DNA from 3 places in the Arthrobacter sp. 05N425 genome. Region 3 is predicted to be linked to each of the others. Evidence: riboswitches for the same ligand, from Rfam matches in the RefSeq annotation. Region 3 holds a riboswitch; each other region holds the start of a gene.

The links. Region 3 has a riboswitch for S-adenosylmethionine ahead of metX (homoserine O-acetyltransferase MetX). Riboswitches for the same ligand answer to the same signal wherever they lie in the genome.
Region 1: linked by a shared signal. The riboswitch ahead of AC1DGE_RS06765 (aminotransferase class V-fold PLP-dependent enzyme) and the one ahead of metX (homoserine O-acetyltransferase MetX) in region 3 are both predicted to bind S-adenosylmethionine.
Region 2: linked by a shared signal. The riboswitch ahead of AC1DGE_RS03450 (DUF1737 domain-containing protein) and the one ahead of metX (homoserine O-acetyltransferase MetX) in region 3 are both predicted to bind S-adenosylmethionine.

The regions. Positions count from the first base shown of each region.
Region 1 covers NZ_JBFTMU010000003.1:248,246-256,042, reverse strand. Annotated here, with positions in the region: gene AC1DGE_RS06790 (sigma-70 family RNA polymerase sigma factor) at 1-768, opposite strand, end outside; gene AC1DGE_RS06785 (DoxX family protein) at 959-1,507, shown strand; gene aroA (3-phosphoshikimate 1-carboxyvinyltransferase) at 1,515-2,903, shown strand; gene rsgA (ribosome small subunit-dependent GTPase A) at 2,887-4,002, shown strand; gene hisN (histidinol-phosphatase) at 4,071-4,883, shown strand; SAM riboswitch class IV at 4,973-5,086, shown strand; gene AC1DGE_RS06765 (aminotransferase class V-fold PLP-dependent enzyme) at 5,121-6,548, shown strand; gene AC1DGE_RS06760 (class I SAM-dependent methyltransferase) at 6,621-7,412, shown strand; gene AC1DGE_RS06755 (Nramp family divalent metal transporter) at 7,508-7,797, shown strand, end outside.
Region 2 covers NZ_JBFTMU010000002.1:44,452-52,248, forward strand. Annotated here, with positions in the region: gene AC1DGE_RS03425 (energy-coupling factor transporter transmembrane component T family protein) at 1-16, shown strand, start outside; gene AC1DGE_RS03430 (UDP-N-acetylglucosamine 1-carboxyvinyltransferase) at 113-1,636, shown strand; gene AC1DGE_RS03435 (glutamate--cysteine ligase 2) at 1,698-2,927, shown strand; gene AC1DGE_RS03440 (O-succinylhomoserine sulfhydrylase) at 2,924-4,132, opposite strand; gene AC1DGE_RS03445 (rhodanese-like domain-containing protein) at 4,129-4,575, opposite strand; gene AC1DGE_RS03450 (DUF1737 domain-containing protein) at 4,572-4,889, opposite strand; SAM riboswitch class IV at 4,904-5,018, opposite strand; gene AC1DGE_RS03455 (aminodeoxychorismate lyase) at 5,140-6,117, opposite strand; gene cls (cardiolipin synthase) at 6,211-7,686, shown strand; gene pabB (aminodeoxychorismate synthase component I) at 7,708-7,797, opposite strand, start outside.
Region 3 covers NZ_JBFTMU010000008.1:22,377-30,173, forward strand. Annotated here, with positions in the region: gene AC1DGE_RS12075 (bifunctional o-acetylhomoserine/o-acetylserine sulfhydrylase) at 1-1,235, shown strand, start outside; SAM riboswitch class IV at 1,420-1,535, shown strand; gene metX (homoserine O-acetyltransferase MetX) at 1,547-2,713, shown strand; gene AC1DGE_RS12085 (MFS transporter) at 2,885-4,267, shown strand; gene AC1DGE_RS12090 (LysR family transcriptional regulator) at 4,379-5,287, opposite strand; gene mmsB (3-hydroxyisobutyrate dehydrogenase) at 5,426-6,328, shown strand; gene AC1DGE_RS12100 (CoA-acylating methylmalonate-semialdehyde dehydrogenase) at 6,360-7,797, shown strand, end outside.

The DNA of each region.
Region 1 (7,797 bases), on a different contig from region 3:
GTTCATGATGTCTGAAATTTCCTTGTACGCGAAGCCCTCGACGTCGGCGAAGTAGACGGCGAGCCGGAACTCCTCCGGGATCGACTGCAGGGCCCGTTTTACGTCCGAGTCCGGCAGATGGTCCAGCGCTTCAGCCTCCGCCGAGCGCAGGCCGGTCGAGGTGTGCGACTCGGCGCGGGCCAACTGCCAGTCCTCGATGGTGTCCGAGTTCGACTGCAGCGGTTCACGCTGGCGCTTGCGGTACAGGTTGATGTACGTGTTGGTGAGGATCCGGTACAGCCATGCCTTGAGGTTCGTTCCGGGCTTGTACTGGTGGAAGGCGGAAAACGCCTTCGTGTACGCCTCCTGGACGAGGTCCTCGGCGTCGGCGGGATTCCGCGCCATCCGCATGGCCGCGGAGTAAAGCTGGTCGACGTACTGCATCGCGTCGCGCTCGAAGCGGATGCGGCGCTCGTCGGTGGTCTCGGCAGTCGTGTCCAGCGGCTGGCCGGTGCCGTCCGCCGCTACGGTTTCCACGGCTGTTCGTTCCGCGATGGCCTCGTCCGCGGCTGTCGCCTGCGCCGTACTACTGGCGGCGGCTGCCTTGGTGGGCTTGGCGTCGTCGTTTCCGGCAACCTCGTGCATGGCCGCAACGGCCGGATCCATGGTGCTCATTGCGTTCAAGTCTACTGTCACCTTCCGGCGGGTGCTCAAAGCCCCCGTCAGGGCCGCGGCCCACGGGTCCGCGGCGGCTTCATCCAGCAGCCCGGATTCTTTAACCAGAACCAAACCTCCGCCTTCCTGCACTGGCCGGATGACCGGCCGTGCCCATAGTTATTGCGCTGGTTTTCCCGCCCCCATTTCGGCTGGAATCTGTCATGCACAACCCCGCACAACGGGCAAATATTCCGCAAAAGTGCAAGACTAGAACCGGTTCTCCCGCACAGCGTCCGCGGTTCGTCCATCCAGGAGGAAATTCATGTCCTTTGTCCGCTTTCTCGCCCGCCCCATGCTCGCCTCCAGTTTCGTGCTCGCAGGCATGGACAAGCTAAAGAATGCGGATGACACTGCGACACAGCTGTCTCCCCTGCTGCGCCGCGCGGCTGAGTCCCTCCCCTTCCAGGCCGACGAGAAAGTCCTGGCCCGCGTGATCGGCGGCACCCAGGTGGGTGCCGGCGTGTGCCTGGCCCTCGGCAAGGCCTCCCGCCTGGCCGCCACCGTGCTCGCTGTGATCTCGGCGCTCAATGGCTACGTTGAATGGCGCAGCGCGGACATCTCGTCCAAGGAAGGCCGCGACGCCCGGCGCAAGCAGCTGCTGAAGAACGTCTCACTGACCGGCGGGGTGCTGCTGGCTTCCGTGGACACCGCGGGCAAGCCGAGCCTGGCCTGGCGTGCAGAGCACCTCGCCGCCGACGCCCGGAAGACCACCGCACACCTCGCCGCGGACGCCCGGAAGACCACCGGCAAGAAGCTGAAGAAGGCTGACAAGGCGGTCCGCAAGGCCGTCGACCACGCTGTCGGGGCCTAAGACGGCAATGACTGGCACCACCCCCACCGCTGCAGCCCCTTCCCTTCCGGCCGGCGGCGGTCCGCATTGGCGTGCGCCCTTCGCCGAGCGTCCCGTCGACGCCACCGTCACCGTTCCCGGCTCCAAGTCCCTGACTAACCGGTACCTGATCTTGGCCGCCCTCGCGGACGGGCCGTCCAAGCTCCGTGCTCCGCTGCACTCCCGGGACTCGGCCCTGATGATCGAGGCCCTCCGGCAGCTGGGGGCCACCATCACCGAAGTGCCCGGCGACGGCGCCTACGGCCCGGACCTGGACATCACCCCCATCGCCCCGGATGCCGCTGCCGCGGACACCTCAATCGACTGCGGCCTGGCCGGCACGGTGATGCGCTTCGTGCCTCCGGTCGCCGCGCTGCACCGCGGCCGCTCAGCATTCGACGGCGATCCCCACGCCCGAAACCGGCCGATGGGCACCATCATCGAGGCACTGACCGGTCTCGGCGTCGCCGTTAGCGCCCCCGACGGCGGACCGGCGTCGTCGTTGCCGTTTTCCGTCCAGGGAACGGGAGAAGTCCGCGGCGGCCACCTCGTCATCGACGCCAGCGCCTCGTCGCAGTTCGTTTCCGCCCTGCTGCTCGCGGGAGCCCGCTTTACCGAGGGACTCCACCTCGAACACGTGGGAAAGCCCGTACCGAGCCTGGACCACATCAACATGACGGTCGCCGTGCTGCGCGGCGTGGGCGTGGCGGTCGATGACTCGGTGCCGAACCACTGGGTTATTTCCCCCGGCCCGATCCGCGCCTTCGACCAGCGGATCGAACAGGACCTCTCCAATGCCGGGCCGTTTCTCGCCGCGGCCCTCGCCACCCGCGGAACCGTGCGGATCCCCAACTGGCCGGCCGGGACCACCCAGGTCGGCGATCTCTGGCGCGGCATCCTGGCCACCATGGGCGCCACCGTGACGCTGGAGCACGGCACCCTGACCGTGAGCGGCGGCCCGGAGATCAAGGGCGGCGACTTTGACGAAACCAGCGAACTCGCCCCGACCGTGGCAGCCCTCTGTGCCCTGGCCACCGGCCCCTCCCGGCTGAGCGGCATCGCCCACCTCCGGGGCCACGAAACCGACCGGCTTGCCGCCCTCGTCGCGGAAATCAACCGCCTTGGCGGGGACGCCGAAGAGACCCCCGACGGACTCATCATTAGGCCGGCGAAGCTGCACGGCGGCGTCGTGCACAGCTACGCGGACCACCGCATGGCCACCGCGGGCGCAATCCTCGGTCTCGCCGTCCCGGACGTGGAGGTCGAGGACATCGCCACCACGGCCAAGACCATGCCCGGCTTCCCGCAGCTGTGGGGGGCCATGCTCAGCCAGGCAAGCACCGCAGACAAGGACGCCGCCGGTGGCACGCAGCACTGACTCCTGGGACGAATCCGACGTCCGGATCCGCCCCAACAAAAAGGGCTCCCGCCCCCGCACCAAGGACCGGCCCAGCTACGACGACGCCGTCACCGGCCGGATCGTCACCGTGGACCGCGGACGCTACACCGCCGTCGTCGGCGAGGGCACCGCCGACGAACGCAAGATCATCGCGGCGCGGGCCAGGGAGCTGCGCCGCAACCCCGTAGTTGCCGGGGACTTCGTCTCGCTCGTCGGGGACGTCAGCGGCGAACCCGACACCCTGGCCCGGCTGGTCAAGATCCAGGACCGCAGGACGCTGTTGCGCCGCAGCGCGGACGACACGGACCCGATCGAACGCGCCGTCGTCGCCAACGCCGACCAGCTCGTCGTTGTCGTGGCCGCAGCCAACCCGGAACCCCGCACCGGCTTCATCGACCGCGCTCTGGTGGCCGCCTACGACGCCGGCATCGAACCGCTGCTGCTCGTCACCAAGGCCGACGTCAAGGACCCCGCCGAGCTGCTGGCCAACTACCAGCACCTGGATTTCCCGGTGATCATCTCCAAAACCGCGGATTCGGCCGCCTCCGGCATCGACGCCCGCTCCGATGACGGCCTGTCCGCCCGGCTGGACAAGGCCGCCGTGTCGCAGCTGCGGGACTACCTCGACGGGAAGGTCACCGTCATGCTGGGCCACTCCGGCGTCGGCAAATCCACCATGGTGAACGCACTCACCGGCGCCGAACGGGCCACCGGCGGCGTCAACGCGGTCACCGGCCGCGGCCGCCACACCTCCTCCTCCGCGCTGGCGCTGAAGGTCAGCGATGCGCCTGCGGGCAGCTGGATCATCGACACCCCGGGCATCCGCTCCTTCGGCCTGGCCCATGTGGACCCGGACAGGATCCTGCGTTCCTTCCCGGACCTGGCGCCCGGCACCGATGACTGCGAGCGGGGCTGCAAGCACGACGCCACCGCCGTCAATTGCGGCGTGGACGCCTGGGTGCAGGGCGGCCACGCGGGCCCGTCCGGCCCGGCCCGGCTCGCGTCGCTGCGCCGGCTGCTGGGCACCGATCCGCGGCTGGAAGCGCAGGACACCAAGGAACTCGGCAGCGTCTCATAGCCGCGTCTACTTGGCGGCAGCGACGTGGCCTCCCGGTCCGCGGCGCGTTTTGACGGTAGTTTGGAAGCATGAGCCAACCAGCTTCGAGCTACAACGATGACCTGCGCCTTGCCCATGTACTGGCAGATTCCGTAGATTCCCAGACCATGAGCCGCTTCAAGGCGCTCGACCTTCGGATCGAGACGAAGCCGGACCTGACCCCCGTCACCGACGCGGACAAGTCCGCCGAGGAAGCCATCCGCGGGCAGCTGTCCCGCTCCCGCCCGCGCGACGCCGTCCTGGGCGAGGAGTTCGGCAGCTCCGGCCACGGTTCGCGCCGCTGGATCATCGACCCGATCGACGGCACCAAGAATTTCGTCCGCGGCGTCCCGGTCTGGGCCACCCTGATCGCCCTCGTCGACGAAGGCGAACCCGTGGTGGGCGTCGTCAGCGCCCCCGCACTGGGCAAGCGCTGGTGGGCCGCAAAGGGCGCCGGCGCCTACATGGGCCGCTCACTGGCCGCCGCGACCCGGCTGCGGGTCTCCAACGTCTCCCGGCTCGCCGATGCGTCACTGTCCTATTCGAGCCTCGGCGGCTGGAAGCAGCGCGGCAACCTCGACGAGTTCCTCGGACTCACCGAGGAGGTCTGGCGTACCCGCGCCTACGGCGATTTCTGGTCCTACTGCCTCGTGGCCGAAGGCGCCGTCGACATCGCCTGCGAGCCCGAACTCAACCTCTACGACATGGCGGCGCTGGTCCCGATCGTGACGGAGGCCGGCGGCCGCTTCACCTCGCTCGAGGGAGAGGACGGCCCCTTCGGCGGCAACGCGCTGGCGACCAACTCGATCCTGCACTCCGAAGTCCTCAAGCGCCTCAACCCGGGCCTCGACGACCTGCTCTAGCCGGCCACGCCCGAGGCAGCCCGTAACACTACGCTTCATATTCCGCCCTCCCTTTTCCGTGCGACCGGCCATGTCCTAGGCTCGAAGCAGGTCACGAGTGCCAGCGCAAAACCCCGGTTTGCTGGCCGGCAACCCTCCATTCGCGGCGGGGTGCCCCGGGTGACGACCTGGCCGGTCCGGAGCGGACCCGGCAAGCGCGGATCCCCTGTGTGCGGGGTCCTTTTCGAGCGAGGTCCCATGACGACTGCCACCATCCCCACCCACACCACCAGCGCCGGCGGCCCGGAGTTCACCGACGCACGCTTCGACGCCGCCCGCCGGCCACTGTCCGCGGTTTCCGGCGCCGAAATCCTGGCCCCCCTGATCCAGGGCGGCCAGGTCCGGTACGCCAACCTGGACTACGGAGCCTCCGCCCCGGCGCTGTCCGTGGTGTCCGCCTACCTGAACGAGATCCTGCCGTACTACGCCAGCGTGCACCGCGGCGCCGGCTACGCCTCCCAACTGAGTACCTCGGTGTACGAAAACGCCCGGAACATCGTCCGCGGGTTCGTCGGCGGCCGTCCGGATGACTCCGTGATCTTCACCCGGAACACCACCGACGCACTGAACCTGCTGGCCGGCTGCCTGCCCGTCGACGACGGCCGACACACCGGCGAGGTGCTTTACCTCGACATCGAGCACCACGCCAACCTGCTGCCCTGGCAAAACGTCCCGCACCGCAGCGTCGTCGCGGCGCCCACCCTGGCCGGCACCGTGGAGCGGCTCCGGGCGGAACTCGCCCTCGGCGGAGTAAGCCTGCTCGCCGTGACCGGCGCGTCCAACGTCACCGGCGAAATCCTGCCGATCCGTGAGCTGGCCGCGCTGGCGCACGAATTCGGCGCCCGGATCGCCGTCGATGCGGCCCAGTTGGCCCCGCACCGCCGCATCAACATCGCCGCGGACGACGTCGACTACCTCGCCTTCTCCGGCCACAAGCTCTACGCCCCGTTCGGCGCCGGCGTGCTGGTGGGCCGGCCGGACTGGCTGGACGCCGGCACCCCGCACTTGGCTGGCGGCGGCGCAGTACGGGACGCACGACTCGACGCCGTCAGCTGGACCACCGGGCCGGCCCGCCACGAGGGCGGCTCCCCCAATGTCCTGGGCGCGGCCGCGCTGGCCCGCGCCAGCCAGGTTATCGAGGCGCTGGACGAGCAGCAGTGGCACGCCCACGAGGACGCCATCCGTTCCTTCCTGGTCGAGGGGCTGGAGCGGATCGACGGCGTAACGGTCCACCACATCTTCGAGGACACCGGCCGGGAAGGCGGCCCCGGGACGATCGGCGTGGTCAACTTCTCGGTCGCCGGTTACGACGCAGGCCTGGTCGCCGCATACCTGTCCGCGGAGCACGGCATAGGCCTGCGCGACGGCCGGTTCTGCGCCCACCCGCTGCTAAAACGGCTCGGCCTGCCCGCCGGTTCGCTCCGGGCCAGCTTCGGCCTCGGCTCACGGCTCAACGACGCGCAGCGGCTGCTCGCCGGGCTCCAGGAGCTGCGGCGGAACGGCCTGGGCTGGGACTACGTCGTGGACGCCGGACGCTGGGTGCCGGCCAACGACACGCGCAGCTATCCGCACTGGGCGCCGAACACGCCTGGCACCGCTGGCGCAGCCCCCTGCTCCGTCGACTGACCGGCAGCGCAGCCCGGGCCGCGTGCGGTAAATTCGACAGGTACGCACCAGAGCTGCCGAAGGAGATCGCACGTGGCACGCGGCGGCCCCAAACTGCACCACCCCGGACTGCAGGGTGGCCCAAAACTGCAGCACCAGCGGCGGCGGGAGCTCGGGCAGAGCTTCCAGGACGGCGGCGAGCACTACGACCGGGTCCGGCCCGGCTATCCGGCGGATTCGGCCGATTGGCTGATCCCGGCCGGGGCCCACGACGCCGCCGACCTGGGCGCCGGGACCGGTAAGTTCACGGCGCTCCTGGTCCAACGGGGGCTCAGGACCGTGGCCGTCGATCCGTCCCCGGACATGCTCGACCAGCTGCGCCGCGCCCTCCCGGAAGTCGCCGCCGTCGAGGGTACCGCCGAACACACCGGGCTGGCTTCGGGGGCCTTCGACCTGGTCACGGTGGCCCAGGCCTGGCACTGGTGCGATCCCCTGCTGGCCAGTACCGAGGCGGCTCGGATCCTGCGGCCGCACGGCGTTCTCGGCCTGATCTGGAACCAGCTCGACACCTCGGTCCCCTGGGTGCACAGGCTGTCCCGGATCATGCATGCGGGGGACGTCCACAAGCCCCACTTCACGCCGCCGCTGGGACCGGAATTCATCGGGCTGGAGAGTCATCTCACCCGCTGGGAGGATCCAGTAACCACGCAGGACGTCATGGAACTGACCAAATCCCGCAGCTACTACCTGCGGGCAGGCGAGAGCACCAGGGCCAAGGTGCTCGCTAACCTCGACTGGTACCTGCACGAGCACCTAGGACACACTGCCGGGCAGCTCCTGCCGCTTCCCTACCTGACGCAAAGCTGGCGTGCCGTCAAAGCCTGAGGTTCCCGCATTGCACTGACCACGCCGCGGCGCCTATTATTTCGGTGTGCCTAACTTATATTTGTAGGCACTCAGGAACTTCTTGGGAGCCCGCAGTGCTGGACGTAGCCGGACACGAACCCCTGCCCGCGGGGAAACCGCCTGCCCGCAGGATCAGGGGTAGCCGCCGGGCTTTGCTGGGCCTGCTCGGCCCGGCGTTCGTGGCTGCCATCGCCTATGTGGACCCCGGCAACGTCGCCGCCAACCTGACGGCCGGGGCACAGTACGGTTATCTGCTCGTCTGGGTCCTCGTCGCCGCCAACGTCATGGCGGTGCTGGTCCAGTACCAGTCCGCCAAGCTCGGCATCGTCACCGGCAAGAGCCTCCCGGAGATCCTCGGCGAGCG
Region 2 (7,797 bases), on a different contig from region 3:
CCTCGGCCAGCAGTAGCGTCCGCATATCGCACGAGACGGATATTCTGTGAGCTATATTGCAGTTCCGGGGTTTTGGCCCGTCAAAATAGCTCATCCGTGATATTTATTGCATATGACTCAACAGACTGCTGAATATGTCGGCGCCGTACTCCGGGACGCCCGCGGCGAGAAGGGCTGGACCCAGGGACAGCTCGCGGCCGAGCTGGGAACCAGCCAGAGCGCCATCGCCCGGATGGAGCAGGGCAAGCAGAACCTGAGCCTGAAAATGATTGAGCGGCTCGAATCCATTTTCGGCCGCGCCATCGTCAAAGTCGGCCGGCCGCAGATGACCCACCTGCGGGTGGAGGGCGGCCGCACGCTCTCCGGCGCCGTGGATGTCAACAGCAGCAAGAACGCCGGCGTCGCGCTGCTGTGCGCGAGCCTCATCAACCGCGGCACCACCGTCCTGCGGCGGCTGGCCCGGATCGAAGAGGTCAACCGGATCGTGGAGGTCCTGACCAGCATCGGCGTCGAGTGCACCTGGCTCGACGCGAACGACCTGCAGATCCGCCGACCGGCCGTGCTGGACCTCGACTCGATGGACGTCGAGGCCGCCCGCCGCACCCGCAGCGTCATCATGCTCCTGGGCCCGTTGCTCGATGAGTCCAGCGAATACCGGCTGCCCTACGCCGGTGGCTGCGACCTTGGCACCCGCACCGTGGAGCCGCACATGCAGGCCCTGCGCCAGTTCGGCCTCAGCGTCGAGGCGAAGTCCGGCTTCTACAGCGTGCAGGCACCGCCCGCAGACGGCCACGACCGTTCCTTCGTCCTGAGCGAGCGCGGCGACACCGTGACCGAAAACGCCATCATGGCCGCCGCCCACCGCCGCGGCACCACCATCATTCGCAACGCCAGCCCAAACTACATGGTCCAGGACCTCTGCTTCTACCTGCAGATGCTGGGCGTGGAGATCGACGGCGTGGGAACCACGACGCTGAAGATCGTCGGCCGCCCGTCGATCGACGCCGACATCGAGTATTTCCCGTCCGAGGACCCGATCGAGGCGATGAGCCTGATCACCGCCGGCATCGTGACCAACTCCGAAGTCACGATCCGCCGCGTCCCGATCGAGTTCATGGAGATCGAACTGGCGACCCTCGAGCAGATGGGCCAGCGGCTGGAGGTATCCGCGGAGTACCTTGCCCGCAACGGCCGCACCCGGTTGGTGGACGTCACCACCAAACCCTCCGAGCTGCGGGCGCCAACGGACAAGATCCACCCGATGCCATTCCCCGGCCTGAACATCGACAACCTGCCGTTCTTCGCCGTCATCGCCGCCAACGCCCACGGCCAGACGATGATCCATGACTGGGTCTACGAGAACCGGGCCATCTACCTGACCGAGCTGAACAAGCTGGGCGCCCAGGTCCAGCTGCTGGATCCGCACCGGATCTACGTCAACGGGCCCACCAAGTGGCGGGCCGCGGAAGTCGGCTGCCCGCCGGCCCTGCGCCCGGCTGCCTGCCTGCTGCTGGCCATGCTCGCCGCGCGTGGTGTGTCAGAGCTGCGCAACATTTACGTGATCGAACGCGGCTACGAGGACCTGGCCGAGCGGCTTAACACCATCGGCGCCAAGATCGAGTATTTCCAGGACTGAATCGTCTGAGCGGCGATTTTGGGGTAGCGCGCCGGGGCGGGTGCTGACGCACAATGGTTGCATGCGCACCTTTGGCGTAGAGGAGGAACTGCTGATCGTGGATCCCGTTACCGGGGTCCCGCTGGCACTGGCCGACGCACTGTTGCGCGGACTGAAACCCGCCACCGCGGCAGCGGCCGCGGCGTCTGCCGACGCCACGGCGGCGTCTGCCGCGGATCCGAACCACGATGACTCGGGCTTCAGTTTCGAGCTCAAGCTGGAGCAGATCGAGACCCAGACCGTGCCCTGCCTTGACCACAGCGCGCTGCTCCAGCAAATCAGGCAGTCCCGGGCTTTCGCGGGCCGCGTAGCCCGGATGCACGGAGCCCGGGTGGCAGCCCTGGCCACATCGCCGCTGGCAGCTGCCACCCACACGACGCCCAACCCGCGGTACGCCACCATGCAGAAGCGCTTCGGCCTTACGGTGCAGGAGCAGCTGACGTGCGGCTTCCACGTCCATACCTTCATCGAGTCCCCCGAGGAGGGCGTCGCCGTCCTCGACCGGATCCGGGACAAACTGGCGGTGCTGATCGCGCTCAGCGCCAACTCACCCTTTTGGAACGGGACGGAGACCGGCTTCGAAAGCTACCGCACCCAGGCCTGGAACCGCTGGCCGGCGGCGGGGCCCTCCATGATATTTGGGAGCCTTCCGGTCTACCGGCGGGTGGTCACGAGGCTGCTGGAAAGCGGGGTGCTGTTCGACGAAGGGATGATCTATTTTGATGCCCGGCTGGCCCGCCACCACCCCACTGTGGAGGTCCGGGTCGCGGATGTCTGCCTGCGGGCGGAGGACGCGGCGCTGATCGCGGTGCTGGTGCGCGCCCTCGTGGAGTCCGCCAGCCGGGAGTGGCGCGACGGCGTGGATCCGGCCCCGGTGCCGACGGTCCTGCTAAAAATGGCCGCGTGGCAGGCCAGCAACTGCGGGCTGCGCGGCGAGCTGCTGGACTTCGGCAGCTTCCGTCCCGCTCCCGCCGGCGAGGTGGCGCACGCCCTGGTCGACTTCGTGGCCCCCGTCCTGGCGGAGCAAGGGGAGCTGGACCTGGTGCGCCGCGGCGTGGACCGCGTCCTGGCGCACGGCACGGGCTCGCAGTTGCAGCGCCAGGCGCTCTGCGCTCCGGGGCTGGACACCCCCTCCGACGACGCCGGCCTGGCCGCCGTCGTCGCCCATGCCGTGCGGGTCACGATGCACGGTGCGGACGCCGAGGGAATGTCAGAACCGGCCCCCGTGCTTTCGCGGGTGCGCCGGGGCTAGACCTGCTTGAGCGCCTGCCCGAGGTCGCGGATCAGGTCCTCGACGTCTTCCAGCCCCACCGAGAGCCGCACGACGCCGTCGCTCAGCCCGATAGCCGCGCGCCCCTCCGGGCCCATGGCGCGGTGCGTGGTGGTGGCCGGATGGGTGATCAGGGACTTTGAATCACCGAGGTTGTTGGAAATATCGATGATCCGCAACGCGTCCAGCAGCGCGAACGCGGCTTCCTTGGCGGAGCGGCCGGGCGAGGGCGAAAGCTCCAGAGTCAACACCGTGCCGCCGGCTTTCATCTGCCTGGCGGCCAGCTCGTACTGCGGGTGGGACGGCAGCAGCGGGTACTTAACCCAGCTGACCGCGGGCTGGGCCTCCAGCCATTCGGCCAGCCGAAGCGCCGAGGCGGACGAGTGGTTCACCCGCAGGGCCATCGTCTCCAGTCCCTTGCTCAGCACCCAGGCGTTGAAGGCGGACAATGCCGGGCCGGTGTGGCGCATGAGCTGCTTGACCGGGCCCTCGATGAATTCCCGGGTGCCCAGGATCGCGCCGCCGAGCACCCGGCCCTGGCCATCGATGTGCTTGGTGCCGGAGTACACGACCACGTCCGCGCCCAGCTCCCCGCACCGCTGCAGCAGGGGAGTGGCGAAGACGTTGTCCACCACCACGGTCGCACCGGCGGCGTGCGCCAGTTCGCTTACGGCGGCGATGTCCACAATTTCCTGCATGGGGTTCGAGGGAGATTCGAAGAACACGGCCGTCGTCGGCACGGCCAGCGCCGACCGCCACTGCTCTAGGTCCGGGCCGTCCACGAAGACTGTCTCCACGCCCCAGCGCGGCAGGATCTCATTGAGGATGACGAAGCAGGATCCGAAGAGCGAGCGGGCGGCGACCACGCGGTCGCCGGCCCCCAGCAATGCCCCGAGCGCGGTGAACACCGCTGACATGCCCGACGCCGTCGCAAAGCACGCCTCGGTTCCCTCCAACAGCCGGAGGCGTTCCTGGAAGGTGGCCACCGAGGGGTTGCCGTAGCGGGAATAGACAAACCGTTCGTCCTCGCCGGTGAAGGCGCGCTCAGCCGCGGCGGCGGATTCGTAGACGAAGCCCGAGTTCAGGAAGATCGGTTCGGTGGTTTCCTGGAACCCGGTGCGGTCGAGTCCGCCGCGGACGGCCTGGGTGTCCGGGCTCCAGCCCTGGGCATTGGGATTGAAGCTCACTTAGTGCTTTCCAGGTTGGTCGGCAGGCCGTGGTTCTTCCAGCCGTTCACGGTCCGGGCGCCGGTCGGGCCCGGTTCGCCTTCGAAGCCCTCGAGGACGTTGTAGGCGGTGAAGCCGGCCGCCGTGGCGGCGTTCGCGGCGGCGACCGAGCGGGCGCCGGAACGGCACAGGAAGATGAGCTCGGCCGCCGTGGCGCCAGGCGCGTGCTGCCGCAGTTGCCGCTGGAGTTGCTGCTGCAGTTGCTCCAGGAAACGCGGGTTGGGGGCTCCGCCGGCCAGGGTCCACTGGACGAAGAGCGGAGCCTGCCGGTCTTCGGTGCCGGCCCCGGTGACCGGGACGCCGATCTGCGACCATTCCGCCTCGGTGCGGACGTCCACCAGGATGGCGCCCGCCCCGACCTTGGCCCAGGCTTCCTGCGGGCTCAGGTCTCCGGCGTAACTCATGCGTGGCCCTCGCCGGTGAACTCGGCGCCGTCGAGCTCATCCACCGCGTTGGCGACGGCGGCGTCGGCGCTCGCGATCGCGGCCGGCAGCACGACGGCCTGGGCCACGATCACGGTGCTGCCGTTGAAGGTGGCGGAGGGGCTGCCGTGCAGGACGTAGCCCTCGGCCAGGGCGGCCGAAACGCGCTCGCAGAAGCTGCGGTCATCGGGCCCGGTGAACAGCCGGTACGCCAGTCTTTCCTCGGCGGGTCCGGGTGCGGCGGGGGATTGGGCGGGGGCTGTGGCGGGCACAGCGGGTGCGGATGCGTCGGGCACGACGGATCTCCTTACTTTCACGCTTGCAGCTCGAATGGTCGATATGCCGAGTATTCACCTGAGGCACCCCGCCGCGAAAGGGAGGGTTGCCGACCGGCCAGTCAGGGCTTGGCGCCGGGTCTCATTACTCCCCAAAAACGTAGCACTTACGACGCCGGCGGCACCGGCGGCGTCGTCATGTTAAGTCACGCGGACGCTGGCATGGCACCTTTCCGGGGGCGGAGCAGCATCACCCGGGACCGGCCGGCTCCTACTCGATCGTGGCGAACAGTGCGTTGAGCTCGGCCGTGAGCTGCCGCCGCAGTTCGGGGGTGCCGATCTCCTTGCCGTCGATGTGGTTCACCGGGGCGAGGAGCCGGATGCTTGAGATGAGCCAGACGGCGTCGGCGTCGTACAGATCGGCAGGTACCGCCGGGCCGTAGCCTAGCTCCCACCCGGCGGCCTTGGCCGCGGTGAACAGGGCGCCCTGCGAGGTGCCCGGGAGGATTCCGCTGTCCAGCTGCGGAGTGATCAGCCGGCGCACGGTGCGGACGCCGCCGGCGCCGTCGTCGCTGGTCTCCAGGTGCGCCAGCAGCACGGTCGACGTCGGGCCCTCCAGGACCCGGCCGTCGGCGGAGGTGAAGATGACGTCGTCCGCGCCCTGGTGGTGGGCGTACCGGAGCGCCGCCATGTTGACCGCGTAGGACAGGGTCTTGGCGCCCAGCAGCAGCCACGGGGCGCGTTCGCCCACCTCGCTGTCGTAGCCGCGGTCCAGCAGGATGACGTCGATGCCGGTCTCGCGCTGCCGGCGGCCGGCTTCCGGCGGCGGGGAGGCCTGCACCCAGCACGTCGGCGTGGCCGCGCCCTCCACGCCGCGGCTGGCGAGCAGCTTCACCACGACCTCGTCCGCGCCGCCGGCCCCGTCGCCGGCGGCTCCGACCGCCGTGGCGGCCCGGCCGCGGTATTCGCTGACCGCGGTCTCGATCGCGCGCCGCCAGGCGTCCTCCGCCGGGATGTCCAACTCCAGCGCGCGCGCCGAGCCGGCCAGCCGGGTCAGGTGGGCCTGCAGCTTGCGCGGGCGTCCCCCCACCACCAGCAGCGACTCGAAAACGCCGTCGCCGCGGGTGGCACCCTGGTCGGTGGCCATCAGCTGCGGCTTGGACGAGTCGGCGACGCGGCCCTTCTCAAACGCGGGATCGAGGAACACCAGCACCGTCGCGCGGGCTGGAACAGAGGCGGGGGTAGTCATGCCTTCAGCTTAGTGCGGCCCGGGTCGGGATAAGCTGTGCGGGTTGCCCGTTCCGGAACTGTTCCGCGGGTCTGGAGCTTGAGGGGTTTGCCTGTGCTGTGGCCATTTTCGCTGGCGGGGTCACTTCCGTCCTGGGTGATCCTGATCCTGACCGTCATCGACCTCGGTATCCGGGTCGTTGCCCTCGGCATCATCCCGGGCAACCGCCGCCCCACCACGGCCATGGCCTGGCTCCTGATCATCTTTTTCGTTCCGGCCGTAGGCGTGGTCCTCTTCCTGCTCTTCGGCAACTTCCGGCTCTCCCGCAAGCGCCGGGCGCAGCAGGACGCGGTGAACACCCGGGTGCGGGCCGGGACGTCGGAACTGGCCATGGTGGAAAGCAAGTACGAGGGCCCGGAATGGGTGTCCTCCGCAGCGGAGCTGAACAAGACGCTCGGTTCCCTGCCCATGGTGGACGGCAACCACGTGGAGCTCCTGCCCGGCTACCCGGATTCGATCAAGGCGATGGCGGCGGCCGTGCGCGAAGCCGAGTCCTTTATCAACGCCGAGTTCTACATCCTCAGCTCGGACCACATCACGGATGACCTGCTGACGGCGATGGAAGAGGCCGCCGAGCGCGGCGTCGAAGTCCGCCTCCTGTTCGACCACTTGGGCACCCTGCGGATCAAGGGGTACAGCAAGCTCATCGCCCGGCTCAAGGCCAGCAAGATCCGCTGGCGGCCCATGCTGCCGCTGCGGCCCGTGCACGGCCAGTGGCGCCGCCCGGACCTGCGCAACCACCGCAAGATCATGGTGATCGACGGCGAGGTCGCCTTCACCGGGTCGCAGAACCTGATCGAACCGTCCTACAACAACCCGCGGCACCGCAAGATCGGCCGGGAATGGGTCGAGCTGATGGCCTGCCTGCGCGGGCCGATCGTCACCACCCTCAACGTGGTCTTCGCCACCGACTGGCTCAGTGAGACCGACGAATCCCTGGAGCACCAGCTCGCCCACCGGCCCGAACTGCACGCCGGCAACATCACCGCCCAGGTGGTGCCCAGCGGTCCCGGCTTCATCACCGAAAACAACCTGCGCCTGTTCAACACGCTGATCTACTCGGCGCAGCGCACGATCTCCATTTGCAGCCCGTACTTCGTCCCGGACGACTCGCTGCTCTACGCGGTGACGACGGCGGCGCAGCGCGGCGTCGACGTCGAACTCTTCGTCTCGGAAAAGGGCGACCAGTTCCTGGTCCACCACGCCCAGCAGTCCTACTACGAGGCGCTGCTGGAGGCCGGGGTGCGGATTTACCTCTACAAGGCCCCGTTCGTGCTGCACGCCAAGCACTTCACGATCGACAACGAGGTTGCCGTGCTGGGTTCGAGCAACATGGATATGCGCTCCTTCTCGCTGAACCTCGAGGTCTCGGTGATGCTCCTGGGCGAGGACATCGTGCAGCGGATCAGCGCCGTCGAGGACACGTACCGCGGCATTTCGAGGGAACTGACGCTCGAGGACTGGATGAAGCGGCCCATGGGGGTCAAGTACGTGGACAACGTCGCCCGGCTCACGTCGACCCTGCAGTAGCCAGGCCGGCTCACGCGTGGACTAGCCCGCCGGGAACTCCGCGCCGAGCGCCGAGAGCACGCCGAAGGCCTTGGTCCGGATCTCCTCGTACTCCTCCTGGGGTGAGGAATC
Region 3 (7,797 bases):
CGATTTACCAGACGACGTCGTTCGTCTTCCCCAGTGCGGAGAGCGCCGCCAACCGGTTCGCGCTCGCCGAGCTCGCCCCCATCTACACCCGGATCGGCAACCCCACCCAGGACGCGGTGGAACAGCGGGTCGCGAGCCTGGAGGGCGGCCTGGGGGCGCTCCTGCTCAGTTCCGGCCAGGCCGCCGAAACCTTCGCGATCCTCAACATCGCCGAGGCGGGGGACCACGTCGTCGCCAGCCCCAGCCTCTATGGCGGGACCTACAACCTGCTGGCCCACACGCTGAAGAAGTTCGGTATCTCGGTGACGTTCGTGGAGGACCCGGACAACCTTGAGCAGTGGCGCGATGCCGTGCAGCCGAACACCAAGCTGTTCTTCGGCGAGGTGGTCTCCAACCCCCGCCAGGACGTGCTGGACATCGAAGGCGTCGCGGACGTCGCCCACCGCGCCGGGGTGCCGCTGATCGTGGACAACACCCTCTCCACCCCCTACCTGATCCGCCCGATCGAGTGGGGCGCCGACATCGTGGTGCATTCGGCCACCAAGTATCTCGGCGGACACGGTGCCGCGATTGCCGGCGTGATCGTCGACTCCGGCAACTTTGACTTCGGCAAGGACCCGGAGCGCTTCCCCGGCTTCAACACCCCGGATCCCACGTACAACGGCCTGGTCTATGCCCGCGACCTCGGGGCGGACGGGGCGCTGGGAGCGAACCTGTCCTTCATCCTCAAGGCCCGGGTCCAGCTGCTGCGCGACCTCGGTTCGGCCGTCTCGCCGTTCAACGCCTTCCTCATCGCCCAGGGGATCGAGACGCTGAGCCTGCGGGTGGAACGGCACGTCGCCAACGCCCTGCGGGTGGCCGAATGGCTGGAAGCCAGGGACGACGTCGAATCCGTCGCCTACGCCGGGCTGCCGTCCAGCCCCTGGTACGAGCGCGGCCGCAAGTACGGCCCGAAGGGGACCGGCGCCGTCGTCGCGTTCAACCTCGCAGGGGGAGCGGAGGCCGGCAAACGCTTCGTCGACGCCCTCGAGCTGCACTCCCATGTGGCGAACATCGGTGACGTGCGCTCACTGGTCATCCACCCGGCGTCGACCACGCACAGCCAGCTCTCGCCGGAGCAGCAGGCGGTCGCCGGCGTCAATCCCGGCCTGGTCCGGCTCTCGGTGGGCCTCGAGCACATCGACGACATCATCGCGGACCTCGATGCCGGCTTCCGGGCGGCCAAGAACGCCTGAGGTCACGCAGCACGCCGAATTTCCCCACCTTTGCGGGGATGGCCCCGGGAATCGCCGACACTTCGGGGCGACCCGCCGGGCGCGTCTGTCAAAGGTGGGGAAACTGCGGTGTTGACGGGTCCGGCTGTCACACAGCCGTCACAATCTTCGCGCTTGTGCCGCCGTGTTTCGTAGAATCGACGCAGGTCATGAGTGCCAGTGACAGCCCCGGCTTGCTGGCCGGCAACCCTCCATTTGCGGCGGGGTGCCCCGGGTGAAGACCTGGCCTGCCGGTCAGCTGACGGCGGGCAAGCGCGAAGTTAGGTCCTCACATGACGATTGCCGTCACCCGCACGGGTGTACCCGAAAGCAAACCCTCCACTGTTCCCGACGGCGCTGTTCCCGACGGTGCTGTTCCCGACGGGACGGTGCAGTACCTCCCGATCGGTTCCCTGGCCCTTGAATCCGGTGCCACCCTGCCCGAGGTCACCCTCGCCTACGAGACCTGGGGGACGCTGAACGCCGATGCCTCCAATGCGGTGCTGATCGAGCACGCCCTGACCGGCGACACCCACGTGACCCGCGGCGCCGGCGAGGAACCGGGCTGGTGGGAGGAACTGGCAGGCCCCGGCGCCCCGGTGGACACGGGCAAGTACTTCGTGGTCTCCATCAACATCCTCGGCGGCTGCTACGGCTCCACGGGGCCCTCCACGCCGGCCCCGGACGGCCGGCCCTGGGGCTCGCGCTTCCCGCTGGTCACCCTCCGGGACAGCACCGCGGCGGAAGCCCGGCTCGCCGACGCGCTGGGGATCAGCAGCTGGTATGCCGTGCTCGGCGGCTCGCTCGGGGGAGCGCGCGCGCTGGAGTGGGCGGTGACCTACCCGGCGCGGGTGCAGCGATGCGCCGTGATTTCGGTCGGCGCCAGCAGCACCGCCGAACAGATCGCCTTCGCCCAGGCCCAGACCCTGGCAATCCGCCAGGACCCCAACTTCAACGGCGGCGACTACTACGGCGGCCCGGAACCGCACGCCGGACTGGCCCTCGCGCGCCGGATCGCGCACATCACCTACCGTTCCGCAGCCGAGCTGGACGGGCGCTTCGGACGCAACGCCCAGGCGGCCGAGGCCCCGCTGGAGGCCGGGTCGCTGGCCGGCCGTGGGCGCTACCAGGTGGAGAGCTACCTGGACCACCAGGGCAACAAGCTGGTGCGACGCTTCGACGCCAACAGCTACATCGCCATCACCGAGGCGCTCACGAGCCACGACGTGAGCCGCGGCCGGGGAAGCCTGGAGCAGGCCGTCTCCCTGGCCACCGCGGAGTTCTTCGTGGCGGCCGTGGACTCGGACCGGCTGTACTTTCCCGCCCAATCCCGAGAGCTCGCCGACGCCCTGCCGGGGGAGGTCCCCGTGCACGTCATCGAGGCCCCGATCGGCCACGACGGCTTCCTGACCGAAATCGGCCAGCTCAGCGAGCAGCTCCGGGGCAACTTCTTCGCCTAGCCGGCACCGCCGTGTGTGCATTTTTGCAGACGCACTCTGCGCGATTAGTCGTTGAGCTTGCCTCGATCGAAGTCCATACTCGTGGAGAATGACGCCGTGTGTTCCAACTCACACACACGTAGTCAACCTAATGGTCCACAGGGTGTCGACGACGACACCGAAGGAGTTCGCATGAGCACGGAAAACGCCGCCGCAAGGCGCGCAGAGGAGCCCGACGTCAAGACGTCCGGCCTGAAGAAGGTAGTAACGGCCTCCATGGCCGGCACGGTAGTGGAGTGGTACGAGTTCTTCCTCTACGCCTCCGCCGCCACCCTGGTTTTTGGCAAGATGTTTTTCCCCAACTCCGGAACGGAACTGGACGGCATCCTCGCCGCGTTCCTGACCTATGCGGTTGGCTTCGTGGCCCGCCCGATCGGCGGCATCGTCTTTGGCCACTTCGGCGACAAGTTCGGCCGCAAGAAGCTGCTGCAGCTCAGCATCATCCTGGTCGGCGTATCGACCTTCCTGATGGGCTGCCTCCCGGGCTTCGCGCAGATCGGCTACTGGGCCCCGGCCCTGCTGGTCTTCCTGCGCTTCGCCCAGGGCTTCGCCGTCGGCGGTGAATGGGGCGGCGCCGTCCTCCTCGTCGCCGAGCACAGCCCCAGCAAGTCCCGCGGCTTCTGGGCCAGCTGGCCGCAGTCCGCCGTCCCGCTGGGCAACCTGCTCGCCACTGCCGTGCTGTTCATCCTGTCCTCCGTGCTGTCTTCCGCGGACTTCCTTGGCTGGGGCTGGCGCGTGGCGTTCTGGCTCTCCGCCGTGATCGTCGTCGTCGGCTACTACATCCGCACCAAGGTCAGCGACGCCCCGATCTTCCTCGAGGCACAAAAGGAAGTTGTCACGGAGAACAAGGGCTACGGCGTCGCCGAGGTCTTCCGCCGCTACCCCCGCGGCGTCTTCACCGCCATGGGCCTGCGCTTCGCGGAGAACATCCTCTACTACCTGGTGGTCACCTTCTCGATCACCTACCTCAAGACCGTTGTCCACGCCGACACCGCCCGGATCCTGCTGCTCCTGCTCGTGGCGCACTTCATCCACTTCTCCGCGGTGCCGGTGGTCGGCCGTCTCTCGGACCGCTTCGGCCGCAAGCCCGTCTACATGGCCGGTGCCGTCCTGGGCGCCACCTGGGGCTTCTTCGCCTTCCCGATGATGGATACCGGCAACGATTTCATGATCCTTGCCGCTGTCATCATCGGACTGCTGTTCCACGCCCTGATGTACGCCGGCCAGCCGGCCATCATGGCCGAGATGTTCCCGACCCGGATGCGCTACTCCGGCGTCTCGCTCGGCTACCAGGTGACCTCGATCGTGGCCGGTTCGCTCGCCCCGATCATCGCCGTCGCGCTGCTGAGCCAGTACAAGTCCTCCGTCCCGGTGGCCATCTACCTGCTCATCGCCTGCGCCGTCACGGCCGTCGCGGTGTTCTTCCTCAAGGAAACCCGTGGCATCTCCCTGCACGACGTCGACGCCGCCGACGCCCAGGGCACCGCCGATCTGCTGGCCGCCGGTAAGCGGTAACCAGCACGCAGCTGCACAACCCAACGAACAGGCAGCCCCCGTTCCCGCGCTGCGGGGACGGGGGCTGCTGTCATCCGGGGATCTTGTGGCGGCCTCCGCAGCGCGCCGGGCTCAGCCGGCAAGCACATCCTGGCGTTCGGCGATCTCGGCCCGGACGGCCGCCACGACGGCCTGCACCGGCGCCGAACGCAGCGATTCCGATCTCGCAACTGCCCAGATCGGCAGCTGCCGCTGGAAGTCGTCCGGCAGGACCGGTACGAGCCCCGGTTTGCCGACGACGAGGAAATTCGGCAGCAGCCCGATCCCGGCGGCGCGGCGGACGGCCTCCAGCTGGGCGAAGATGCTGGTGGCCTGGAAGCTGGAGCGCGGCATCGGCAGCTGGGTGGAGCGGTGGCCGAGCTCGGCGACCTGCAGGGCCGACTCGACGTAGGAGACGAATCCGTGCTGCCGGACGTCGTCGAGCGTCACCGGGAGCCCGTGCTCGCGGGCGTACTCCGGGCTGGCGTACAGCCGCAGGAAGTAGTTGGACAGGAAGATGGTCTGCGCGTTGCTGACCTCCAGGTTGCCGACCACCACTTCCAGGTCCACCCCGGAGCGGTTCTGGCTTACCTTGCGGGTGGCGCTGAGCATCTCCACGTTCAGCAACGGATGTTCCTGCTGCAAACGGACCAGGGCCGGGGCGACGAATTCCGCGCCGAATCCGTCCGGGGTGCTGATCCGGACCAGGCCGGAGAGCACGTCCTCTGTCCGGGCGATCCGGCCGGACAGTGCTCCGAGTGTTCCCTCAATGGCTTCCGCCGCTGCCACGGCCAGTGATCCAAGTTCGGTGAGTTCCCAGCCGTGCGGGCTGCGCTCGAGTGTCCGGCCGCCGAGCTGTTTGTCCAGGGCGAGGATCCGGCGCGAGATGGTGGTGTGCGTGGTGCCCAGGGTCTCCGCGACGGCGTTGAACCGGCCCAGCCGGGCCACGGTCAGCAGGATCAGCAGGTCGTCCGGGCTGGGGAGCCGCTTTAAGTCCACCATTGGCCTTTCGTCGATGTGCATTGATGCACATGGCATCTTCACTTTTTCCCCTTGATTGCACTGTAACAGGGTGTGATGGTGGACACGGAACAACCGGCAAATGCGCCGGACACAATGCAAAGCAAAGGAGCTTATGCCATGGCAGTTGTCGCCTGGATCGGACTGGGAAACATGGGCGGGTTCATGTCGGTGAACCTGGCCAAGGCCGGAAACGAGGTCCGCGGATTCGACCTCAACCCGGAGGCCCTCGCGGCTGCCGAGGCCGGGGGAGTCAAGCCTGCCGGCAGCATCGCCGAGGCCGTGGAAGGCGCCGACGTCGTCTTCACGATGCTCCCCAAGGGCGAGCACGCCCGGGCCGTCTACCTGGGCGAGGACGGCGTCCTGGCCCACGCCGACACCAGGACCCTGCTGGTGGACTCCTCCACGATTGACATCGCCTCGGCCCAGGCCCTGCACGACGCCGCCGCGGAGGCAGGCTTCCGCTTCGTCGACGCGCCCGTTTCCGGCGGGATGAGCGGCGCCAAGGCCGCCACGCTGACCTTCATGATCGGCGGCGAAGCCGGCGCCGTCGCCGACGCCACCGATTACATCCGCCCGATGGCCGCCAACATCATCCCCACCGGCGGCGCCACCACCGGCCAGGCCGCCAAAATCTGCAACAACCTGATGCTCTTCATCAACCTCGCCTCCACGGCAGAAGGTGCGGTGCTTGCGGACCGCCTGGGCCTGGACAAGCAGGTCTTCTGGGACATCGCCTCCGTTTCCTCCGGCGACAGCTGGGCGCTGCGCACCTGGTACCCGGTGGCCGGCGTCGTGCCCACCGCCGCCTCGAACAACGACTTCGCGCCGACGTTCACTGCCGAGCTCGCCAACAAGGACATCGGCCTGGCCATCAGCGCCGCCCGCGACACCGGCACGCCGCTGGAGATCGGCGAGCACGTCCAGCAGCTCTTCCAGCGGCTCATCGACGGCGGCCAGTCCGGCACGGACTGCTCCGCCATCGTCAAACTGGTCGACGGCTCGTTCGAGTCCGCCAAGTAGCCCCCAAACCTTTTAGAAAGAGATCCTCCCCATGGAACGCATTCCGCACTTCATCAACGGCGCCCTGGTGTCCGACGCCGAGCGCTACGGCCCCGTCTTCAACCCCGCCACCGGCGAACAGGAAAAGGAAGTGGCGCTCGCCTCCGCCGCGCGGGTCGAGGAAGCCATCGCCGCCGCCCGTGCCGCCCTGCCCGGCTGGCGGGCCACGAGCCTGGCCAAGCGCACCACCATCTTCTTCAAGGTCCGCGAGCTGCTTATGCAGCGCCGCCCCGAACTGGCCGCCCTGCTGACCAGCGAACACGGCAAGGTCCTCTCCGACGCGGAGGGCGAGATCACCCGCGGCCTGGAGAACATCGAGTTCGCCACCGGCCTGTCCCACGCCCTCAAGGGCGAACGCTCCGAGCAGGTGTCCGGCGGCGTCGACGTCCACTCCGTCCGGCAGCCGGTCGGCGTCGTCGCCTGCATAACGCCGTTCAACTTCCCGGCCATGGTGCCGCTCTGGATGATCGGCAGCGCCCTGGCCTGCGGCAACACCGTGCTGCTCAAGCCGAGCGAAAAGGACCCGTCCTCCGCCCTCTTCATCGCCCAGGTCTTCGCCGAGGCCGGCCTGCCCGCGGGCGTCCTGAACGTCGTGCACGGTGACAAGGAAGCCGTCGACGTGCTGCTCGAGCACCCGGACGTCAAGGCTGTCAGCTTTGTGGGCTCGACGCCGATCGCCCAGTCCATCTACAAGCGCGCCGCGGACCACGGCAAGCGCGTCCAGGCCCTCGGCGGGGCCAAGAACCACATGGTGGTGCTTCCGGACGCGGACCTGGACATGGCCGCCGACGCCGCCGTCTCCGCAGCCTACGGCTCCGCGGGGGAGCGCTGCATGGCCGTCAGCGTCCTGGTCGCCGTCGGGAACATCGCGGACGAACTCGTGGACGCGATCAAGACCCGGATGGCAACTCTCAAGATCGGCCCCGGCACGGATCCGGCCTCCCAGATGGGTCCGCTGATCACCGCCGAGCACCGCGACAAGGTGGCCTCCTACGTGGCCGGCGCCGCAGACGAGGGCGCCGCCGTGGTGGTCGACGGCCGGGAGCAGGAATTCGACTCCAACGGCTTCTTCATCGGCGTGAGCCTGATCGACCACGTCAAGCCCGGCATGAAGGTCTACGACGACGAGATCTTCGGCCCCGTCCTCTCGGTGGTGCGCGTCGAGAGCTACGCCGACGCCGTCAAACTCGTCAATGACAATGAATTCGGCAACGGCGTGGCGATCTTCACCCGCGACGGCGGCGCCGCCCGGCAGTTTGAGTTCGACGTCGAGGCCGGCATGGTGGGCGTCAACGTGCCGATCCCGGTGCCGGTAGGGACCTTCTCCTTCGGCGGCTGGAAGAACTCGCTCTTCGGCGACACCCACATGTACGGCCCGGAGAGCATCCGCTTCTACACCCGCGGCAAGGTCGTCACGACGCGCTGGCCGG